Regions from separate parts of the Paenibacillus jiangxiensis genome, predicted to be linked through region 2. Evidence: riboswitches for the same ligand, from Rfam matches in the RefSeq annotation. Region 2 holds a riboswitch; the other holds the start of a gene.

Region 1 (4,215 bases), on a different contig from region 2:
AGGCAGATTGGCCACCACACTAACCTTATCCACATCCGCAAAGTCCTCCGCAAACACCCCTTTAAGGTCCAGCTTCAGCACATCCCCATGACGCACACGCACGCGGTCGTACGGGGCCAGAACTTCGTCCAGAATAGGTAATAGCCGCTGATCAATCTCCACAGCCGTTACGCGTTTGGCGGAACGGGCCAGCCGCTCCGTCAGCGCTCCAATCCCCGGACCGATCTCAAGCGCTCCCTTTGTCTCATCCAATCCGGCGGCATCTACGATTTTTTGCAGTATATTCTGGTCAATCAGAAAATTCTGGCCCAGGCTCTTCTTGAACGAGAAACCGTGCCTTTGAATAATTTCCTTGGTCCGGCGTGGAGTCGCAATATCTTCAAACCCCTTCATGCCCATCACAATCCTTCGTTTTCAATTTGCTGTAATGCTTCCACGAATTCCTCGCGGCTGATCTGGAACATCGTCAGACGTTTATGAAGCTGCTTGCCGTTGCAGTAACCGATGCCCAACAGGTTGCCCAAAGCCATCCGGCGGGAGGCCGCCCTTGGATGTGTGATCAGGCCTGCGTTAATAAGGTCTTCCCAATCGATCAAGGGGCTGGCACCCTCCACCGTCGTGTGAACCCTGGCGAGCGCATGGCGAATTGCTTCCGGGGAAGCATTCTCCACTCCTATATCCCCTTTTCGGGTCGCTTCCGCTTCCGGAATAAAAGCCTGTTTGCAGCCCGGCACCTTGGAGGCAATAATCTTCCGTATCCGTTCCCCGGCATGATCGGGATCGGTCAATATAATGACACCGCGCCGCTTTTGAGCCATTGCAATTTTGCGAATGGTCATGGCATTGATGGCAGAGCCGCCGGTTTCAATGGTGTCGGCTTCAACCGCCCTTTTAACGGCAACCGTATCATCACGGCCTTCCACGACGATGACTTCCTTGATCATTGCTTCTTTCTTCCTTCCTGAACAAAAAATAAGAAGAGGATGATCATCCTCTTCTTAGCATGGCATCTTTATGATCTTAATACTATCCTAATCAGCGATTGAAATACAACCTTCAATCTGCCGATGGTTAATTCAATTCCGGCTTAACCGGCCCGATGACATATACCGTCATCCCGCTTTTACGGCCAAAGTTCATCGCTTTGTTTAAGCTCTCATAATACACATCAATTTTGTTACCTTTGATGGCGCCGCCAGTATCCTCTGCACGGCGGAAGCCGAGACCTTCAATATATACCCACCAGCCGATTGGAATCACGTCGGGATCCACGGCAATGGTCCGTCCTTCGGTTACGCGCGTACCGGAAGATGTCCGGGTACCAATGCCGGGCTGCTGTGAGGAGTAGGCTGTCATGGATACATCGTTTAACACTTTTGTATATTTAAATTCTATTCCTGCCCGGCTAATCGTACTGGCACTGGCCGTGCTTGCGGAATCGGAAGGTCCGGTAGATGCCGCCAGTACAACAGGCTTCTTCTTTGTGCCTACTGCAATAACCTTATCAACACGGTTCGTACCGACCTCTTTGCTGACCATGTGCTTTGAAACCAGTTTCCCGTCATGATACACCTTCTCGATATTCTGGATCATGACTCCGTCTTTACCGCTCACCAGGACACGGTTATCTCCCTTGTACAAGCTTGGGTCGGCCGTCTTGACGACTCTGTAAGGGATCTCTGCCTTTTGCCGAACCTGCTGCTTCGTTACACGGACGATTTTTATATCCATGTTAGAAGAGATTTTGGTCTCGAGGGAAGGGGAAACCTTATCTTCCGGTGACAAATCATAGCCCAAGGTTTGAACAGCGTCTTTTACTGTATTTTCGGTAGTGTACAGCTTTTTGGTTTCATAGCCTGCGGATACATTCACTTGGGTAGCCCGTGTAATGACTACACGGTCACCATCCTGGATGGCTCCGTTCACCGGCATGGAAATCTTATCATGAGGTGCCAGTGTAATGGAATGCTCTTCCAGAACATCCTGCAAACTTTCCCCGCGGGTTTCCACCGCTCTTGTCTGGCCGTTGACGACCAGAACCACTTGTTTCTTTGTCTGCGTGTACACCAGAATAGAGATCATGATTGTTAGTGCGATTAGAAAAATAGCGACCAGTGATGCGCGGCGCAATTTTTCATGCTTCCATCGCAACGCGTAAGACATGCTGGATGAGCGTGACTCATGGGCATCCCCTTGCTGGAAAATTCCCACTTCTCCGTCCTCCTTCATAGCCTCGCCGTCTAGAGTAATGCATGATTGAAATTGACGCGACTATACCAGATTTTCTACAAGACAAGCCTGACTGCAGCCTGCCCTGCATCATGTTCCCGTCTTCGCAGCATGGCGCCCCCCTTTACTGGTTCATAACTCCGTTATGTAACAGTATGTGGGCAAGTTCTCCCATATTCATAAACTAAAAAAGCCAGGAAAGAGTTAAGAGAGCTCTTTCGCGGCTTCCGTCAATGATTACGCGGAAAATCCATGCACGAGGTAGCTTCTCTCTTGATACGCTTACGGGGTTAGCTGTCGGGTTCGGACGTAGAGAGTCGCCCTAGTTCCAGTCACCCGCTCATGGCGGTTGCCTTCACATTCACCCCTAAGACCCAGAAAAGAAATCGAACTATGATGTCAGAAAGGAACAGCACACAGCAGCGTGTCTATGTCTGTAGGCTCCGCTGCAGCTCCCTTTCGGCCTGCCATCATATCGGTTCCCCCGTTCTCCATTACGGAGACTAAGCGAGACTGGTCCATGAAATGAACTATTGATCTGCTCCTTTACACGGCCTCAATAATTCACTGAAACGATGATATCCTGTTTATATGCATGTTGTAAAGCAGGTTTCAAGTGTTTTTCTCTAAATAATCGGTTAAAATATTGTAATAATCGCCGTTTTCCCGAAACATTTTTATGTTTAACTCCGTCTGTCTTTCTTTTTTAACGGTTTATCTCGTGTTTTCTCCCGATGTAAAATCGTTCCAGCCCATTTTGGGTCGTGACAGCCGCCAAATCCTCCACGGGGATTCCCTTAATTTGGGCAGCTGCCTCAGCCACCAATTTCACATAGGACGACTCATTTCGTTTGCCTCTGTAGGGGTGCGGAGTCAAGTAAGGGGAATCGGTCTCAATCAATAAACGGTCCATCGGCACCTGCGCCAAAACCTCTTTCGGCTGGCGCGCATTTTTGAACGTAATCGGTCCGCCAAAAGACAAATGAAATCCCATATTCAGACATAATTTAGCAATTTCCCAGCTGCCGGAGAACGAATGCATCACTCCACCAACCTCATGTGCTTTCTCTTCACGCAAAATTTTCACGATATCCTCATGCGCATCCCGATTGTGAATGACAATAGGCATTCCCAGCTCCCGGGCAAGTCCAATTTGTCGGCGCAGCACCTGCTGCTGAACATCCTTTGGAGAAGTATCCCAATGGTAATCCAGCCCAATTTCTCCAATGGCCACAACCTTCTCATGTTCGCAAAGCGATGCAATCCATTCCAAATCCCCATCCTGCATGGTGATGGCATCCACAGGATGCCATCCGACAGCTGCATAAATAAAATCATACATTTCGGCAAGCTTCATTGTACTGGGAATAGTCTCTCTATTAAAGCCGACATTGATCATCCGCGTAACTCCCGCTTCGACGGCATTTGATATGATCTGCTCTCTGTCTTCATTAAATTGTGGCGAATCTAGATGAGTGTGTGTATCAAATAATTCCAAGGATTGTTCCTCCTTAATTGGATTTAATTTAGATTAATTTCTTTCTTTGGCAATTTTCTATTTTTGCAACCTTTTATATCATGATGCTTAAGGCTGAAACAAATGACTTGAAGGTTATTTTACAAACAATTTCTGGACATCCGGCGGCAGTATATCCTTGATTTGCTCCAATTTATTCTGCGGGTAATACAGATGGTATTTCCCCCGGTGAATACCGCTGATCGAGCGGACGATATCCGATACTTCGGAAATTTCACGCACGTCGCCCTCACGATCAAGCAGCAAAATCTGGTTCTCTGTCGATCCGTCCTTCCGGAATACATCATAAGGAAGGTCTGTCGGAAAATCAATTTCCAGGTCATATTCGGGGTGGAGCCCGGCCTTCGCCAGAGCGTCCCGCAATTCATCAATCATAGCCATATCCATGGAATCGATTTGTACATATTTATATAGCCTACGATCTATAAAACGAGAGCACAGGTCGCTCA
Region 2 (4,215 bases):
CGACCCAGGGGGCGCACTCCTTGAGCGTGGCGGATGTTGATCAGGACGGCAGGGATGAAATCGTCTATGGCTCGGCCACCCTGGATGATGACGGCAGCCTGCTGTACAGCTCCATGGATGAGATGCCCGAGCAGAGCGCCGCGCCGGGTACGATCGCCCGTCTGGGGCACGGGGACGCGCTGCATGTCACGGATATTGACCCGGACCGGCCGGGACAGGAGATTTTCATGGTCCATGAAGGCGGCACCTACGCTCCTTACGGCTATTCCCTGCGGGATGCGGCCACCGGTGAGGTCATTTATGGCGGATACACCGGCAAGGATACGGGACGCGGTATGGTGGGAGATATTGAGCCGAGGCACAGGGGACTGGAGACCTGGGCGGTCGGCCTGTGGACGGCCGCCGGCGAGCAGCTTAGCAGCAGCATGCCCGGCACCAATATGAACATCAAATGGGCCGCGGATATGACAACGCAAATTGTGAACGGGGCGATTGACGTCACGCCGGTGATCGAAGACTGGAAGCGCGGCGTCCTGCTGACAGCGGATGGAACCTTGACCAACAACTATACCAAAGGCACACCTTCGCTTGTGGCGGATATTTTCGGGGATTGGAGAGAAGAAATGCTTGTCCGCAAGGCGGACAGCTCGGCGATCCGGATTTATTTGAGCACGGAAGTAACGGACCGCAAGCTGTACACGCTTATGCATGATCCGCAGTACCGGACCGGTGTGGCACGGCAAAATACGGCCTACAACCAGCCGTCATATACCAGCTTCTATTTTGCTTCAGACACGGATTGGGCGGAGGTGCCGGTTCCCGTCTTCCATGCGCCCGCCGCGCTGAATGGTCTGCAGACCGCGCTCGATCAGTACCGTGCGGCCAAAGAAGTGAAGGGCGATCTCGCTTCCCGTCTGAACAGCACCCTGAAGCAGGCGCAAAAACAATTGGAGCAAGGGAATACGGGCAAGGCTGCAAGTTTGATGGAGAAGTTCATTTCCCAGATCGGCGGAAACAAAAAGGAGGAGCAGATTTCGCAGCGGGCTGCATGGAGTCTCACCCGGTATGCAAAGTTGTTTATTGGACAAAATGAAAAGTGATGTGAAGCAATAATTTTACGAAACTTTTCGGTCAAAAGATAAACCGCCCAGTAAAGGGCGGTTTAATACAGTCAAGGCTTCAGTTCATGCAGCATAATATTCATAATTGCAATCAGATAAGTTATTCAAAACTATACTTTGCAAGTATTTCCCCCCAAGGAGCTGGTCCCACTTCTCTAAAGCCTGATTTTGTGTATAGCAGTCTGGCTTCTTCATTATCTGGATTGTAGCCAAGCATTATAACCTCAGTTCTGTTATTGCTTTTTCTTATCTCATCAATAACCAGCAACATAGCTTTATAACCATGGCCTTGTCCTTGGAATCTTTCGTCAATCATAAAACGGTAAATCCAGTTGTTCCCATCCTCAGGATCTGGTCCATACATTGTAAATCCAATCATTACATCATCTTTGTAAATCGCCTTTGTTACAAATCCTTCTAAAAATTGCGCCTCTGCAATCGAGTAAAGATTTGCAGCCATAAACCTTTCTTGTTCCGGTTTTGGTTTTAGATAGGCACATTCTTCCCAATTACTCTTGGATATGGTTTGTAATGTAATCAATACTGGACTCCTCCTTGTATTCAGGGGAACCCTGTACGTGCTCCCCTACTTGGAAGACTTTTTCGGCACAGCATCAATTTGACATCGGTAATTTCTCATACCACATCACTCCTTTAAGAAGATGGATCAATTTCATTCGTCATCTTTTTTCGAACTTTGAACTGAGAAGTTCTCGTTAATATTAAACTACTTGCACCTACGATGGTAGTAAAATTCAGTTAGAATACTGAAGCCGTCCAACCGTATTTTCCGATGGTTATAGTGGCTATTAACACTTTTGGTATAGTGGCGCCTTAACAGGCTGCTTTGACAGCCTTTGATTAAAGCAAATTTTTGAAAGAATCGGGAATAACAAGTCTTTACACTATAAGCCGGGCGGGTGTATGATTCAAATCGTAATTTGATTTTTTTTATATGATAATTTTGCTTTTACCGCTGAATTTTCGCACAGAGCGGAAAATGGGGGAACCAAAGCGGCCGACTGATTCCGGCAGGAAAGGCGGAACAGATATGGCTTGCAGGGGTGAATCGCGGAGGAGATTCCAAGGTCTCGGACGCGTAGGGCGACTCTCTCGCCCGAATCCGACAGCTAACCTCATAAGCGTACAGGGAGAGGCAGCAAACCGACTAATATCCAGTCCATGCTTTATTGGCATATGGACCTTGGGAGAAGCCGCGGGAAGCTACTTGGACGCCCTGGCTTCTTTTTTTGTATCTTTGCTGCCCGAATATCGAGGAGGATCTGAATGCAAACCGAGACCATTCTCGTTGTTGCTCCTAACAACGACGGCCGAAAATTTGTGAAGCTGCTGCAGCATCACCATTTGCCCTTTGCGGTTCTGACGAACAGCACCGCAGAAGAGAAGCATTTTGAGAAGCAGGGGGTGGAGCAAATTCTTCGGATCGATACGTCCATGACGGAGAAGTGGGTCATTCCCAAAATGACGGTGGGCTGTATTTTCATATTTGAGAGCAGTCTCAATCTTACCTGCCGCTATCTGCAAATCTGCAGGTCATGGACAGAACGGGAGATTCATGTCATTACCCGGCAGCTGATGCATCCGAGGGGTGTTTACCAGCGGATGGGCGCGGACCATGTGATTTATACCAAGACAGGAGAAGTCGGTTTTATCTTGAACGGACTTAGAGATGGATGCCGGTAATATGTTTGTTACAATGTACGTATTAACGGTGCGGACTAAGCGGCGGGGTCGCTAAAGCTCAGGCTGGACGGCGGACCGTGCTAATCGGAGGGGGATATGGCATACATATTTGCATTTCTGAAAAAGTACCGCCTCGCCTCAATTGTTGCTATTTTCATGATGCTGGTGGAGCTGTCGGTTGAGCTGCTTCAGCCGTGGATCATTTCCAGAATTATCGATGACGGTATTCGGACGGGCAATCTGCAGGCCGTCTGGCTGTGGGGCGGCTTTCTTTTGGCAGGGGCAGCCGTCGCATTTGCCGCCGGCATCATTGGCACATTTTATGCGTCACATGCCAGCCAGGGATTTGCTTATGATTTGCGGAGCAGACTTTACGTGATGGTGCAGTCTTTTTCCTATGCGCTGTTCAGCCGGTTCGCGGTCTCATCGCTGATCACCCGCCTTACTGGCGATGTATCGCAGCTCCAGGATACCATTTTCATGAGCCTTCGCTTTATGTCCCGTGTGCCGCTGCTTGTTTTGGGCAGTGTCATCATGTCGCTCGTGGTCAACGTCAAGCTTGGGCTGCTTCTGACGGTTACTGTTCCTGTACTGCTGGTGTTTCTATACCTTGTAATGAAGAAAGCATCGGCTTTGTTCCGCGGCGTGCAGCGCCGGCTGGACAGCGTCAACGGCTCTATTCAGGAAAATCTGACCGCGATCCGGCTGATTCGGGTATTTGTGCGCATGGGGCATGAAATCGGGCGTTTCTCCCGTCTTAGCGGAGAATTGATGAAGGGCACCGTTCGTGCGCTGCGGCTGACAGAAACGACAATGCCGTTCATTTTGCTGCTGATGAACCTGGCCATTATAGCGGTGCTGTGGAACGGAAGGGTGGATATTGCCGCAGGTGAGGCTTCAGTCGGCGAAGTTGTTGCAGTTGTCAACTATGCGCTAAGGACGATCGGCGCGTTGTCGGCACTGTCCTGGATTGTGGTTACCTATTCCCGTGCCGGAGCATCGGCACAGCGGATTGGTGAGGTGCTGGCAGCGGAAGACAGCGCTTCAGGATATGCGAACAACACGCGAGAAGTGAGGCCCGTTCAGGGACAGGTGGAGTTCCACAACGTTGGGTTCCGTTACTCGGAAGGCAGCGCCCCTGTTCTGGAGGATATTTCATTCCAGGTGCGGCCGGGCGAGCGGGTGGCGATCATGGGGGCGACCGGTTCGGGCAAGTCTTCGCTTGTTCAACTGATTCCCAGGCTGTATGAGGAGACGGAAGGCGTCGTATTGATCGACGGCATGGACGCGAAGCAGCTTGATGTGAGGCAACTGCGGGATGCCATCGGTTATGTGCCGCAGGAGGTGTTGTTGTTCTCGGGAACGATCCGCGAGAATATCGCCTGGGGGG

The links. Region 2 has a riboswitch for cyclic di-AMP ahead of ACI1P2_RS01010 (hypothetical protein). Riboswitches for the same ligand answer to the same signal wherever they lie in the genome.
Region 1: it holds a riboswitch for cyclic di-AMP, as region 2 does, so the genes downstream of both, ACI1P2_RS27225 (ubiquitin-like domain-containing protein) here and ACI1P2_RS01010 (hypothetical protein) in region 2, are expected to answer to the same signal.

What each region holds. Positions count from the first base shown of each region.
Region 1 is NZ_JBJURI010000038.1:10,681-14,895, reverse strand. Features, by position in the region: gene rsmA (16S rRNA (adenine(1518)-N(6)/adenine(1519)-N(6))-dimethyltransferase RsmA) at 1-393, opposite strand, end outside; gene rnmV (ribonuclease M5) at 399-944, opposite strand; gene ACI1P2_RS27225 (ubiquitin-like domain-containing protein) at 1,072-2,211, opposite strand; cyclic di-AMP (ydaO/yuaA leader) riboswitch at 2,493-2,749, opposite strand; gene ACI1P2_RS27220 (TatD family hydrolase) at 2,936-3,727, opposite strand; gene ACI1P2_RS27215 (HD domain-containing protein) at 3,842-4,215, opposite strand, start outside.
Region 2 is NZ_JBJURI010000001.1:216,037-220,251, reverse strand. Features, by position in the region: gene ACI1P2_RS01020 (rhamnogalacturonan lyase) at 1-1,100, shown strand, start outside; gene ACI1P2_RS01015 (GNAT family N-acetyltransferase) at 1,222-1,662, opposite strand; cyclic di-AMP (ydaO/yuaA leader) riboswitch at 2,086-2,280, shown strand; gene ACI1P2_RS01010 (hypothetical protein) at 2,409-2,825, shown strand; gene ACI1P2_RS01005 (ABC transporter ATP-binding protein) at 2,922-4,215, shown strand, end outside.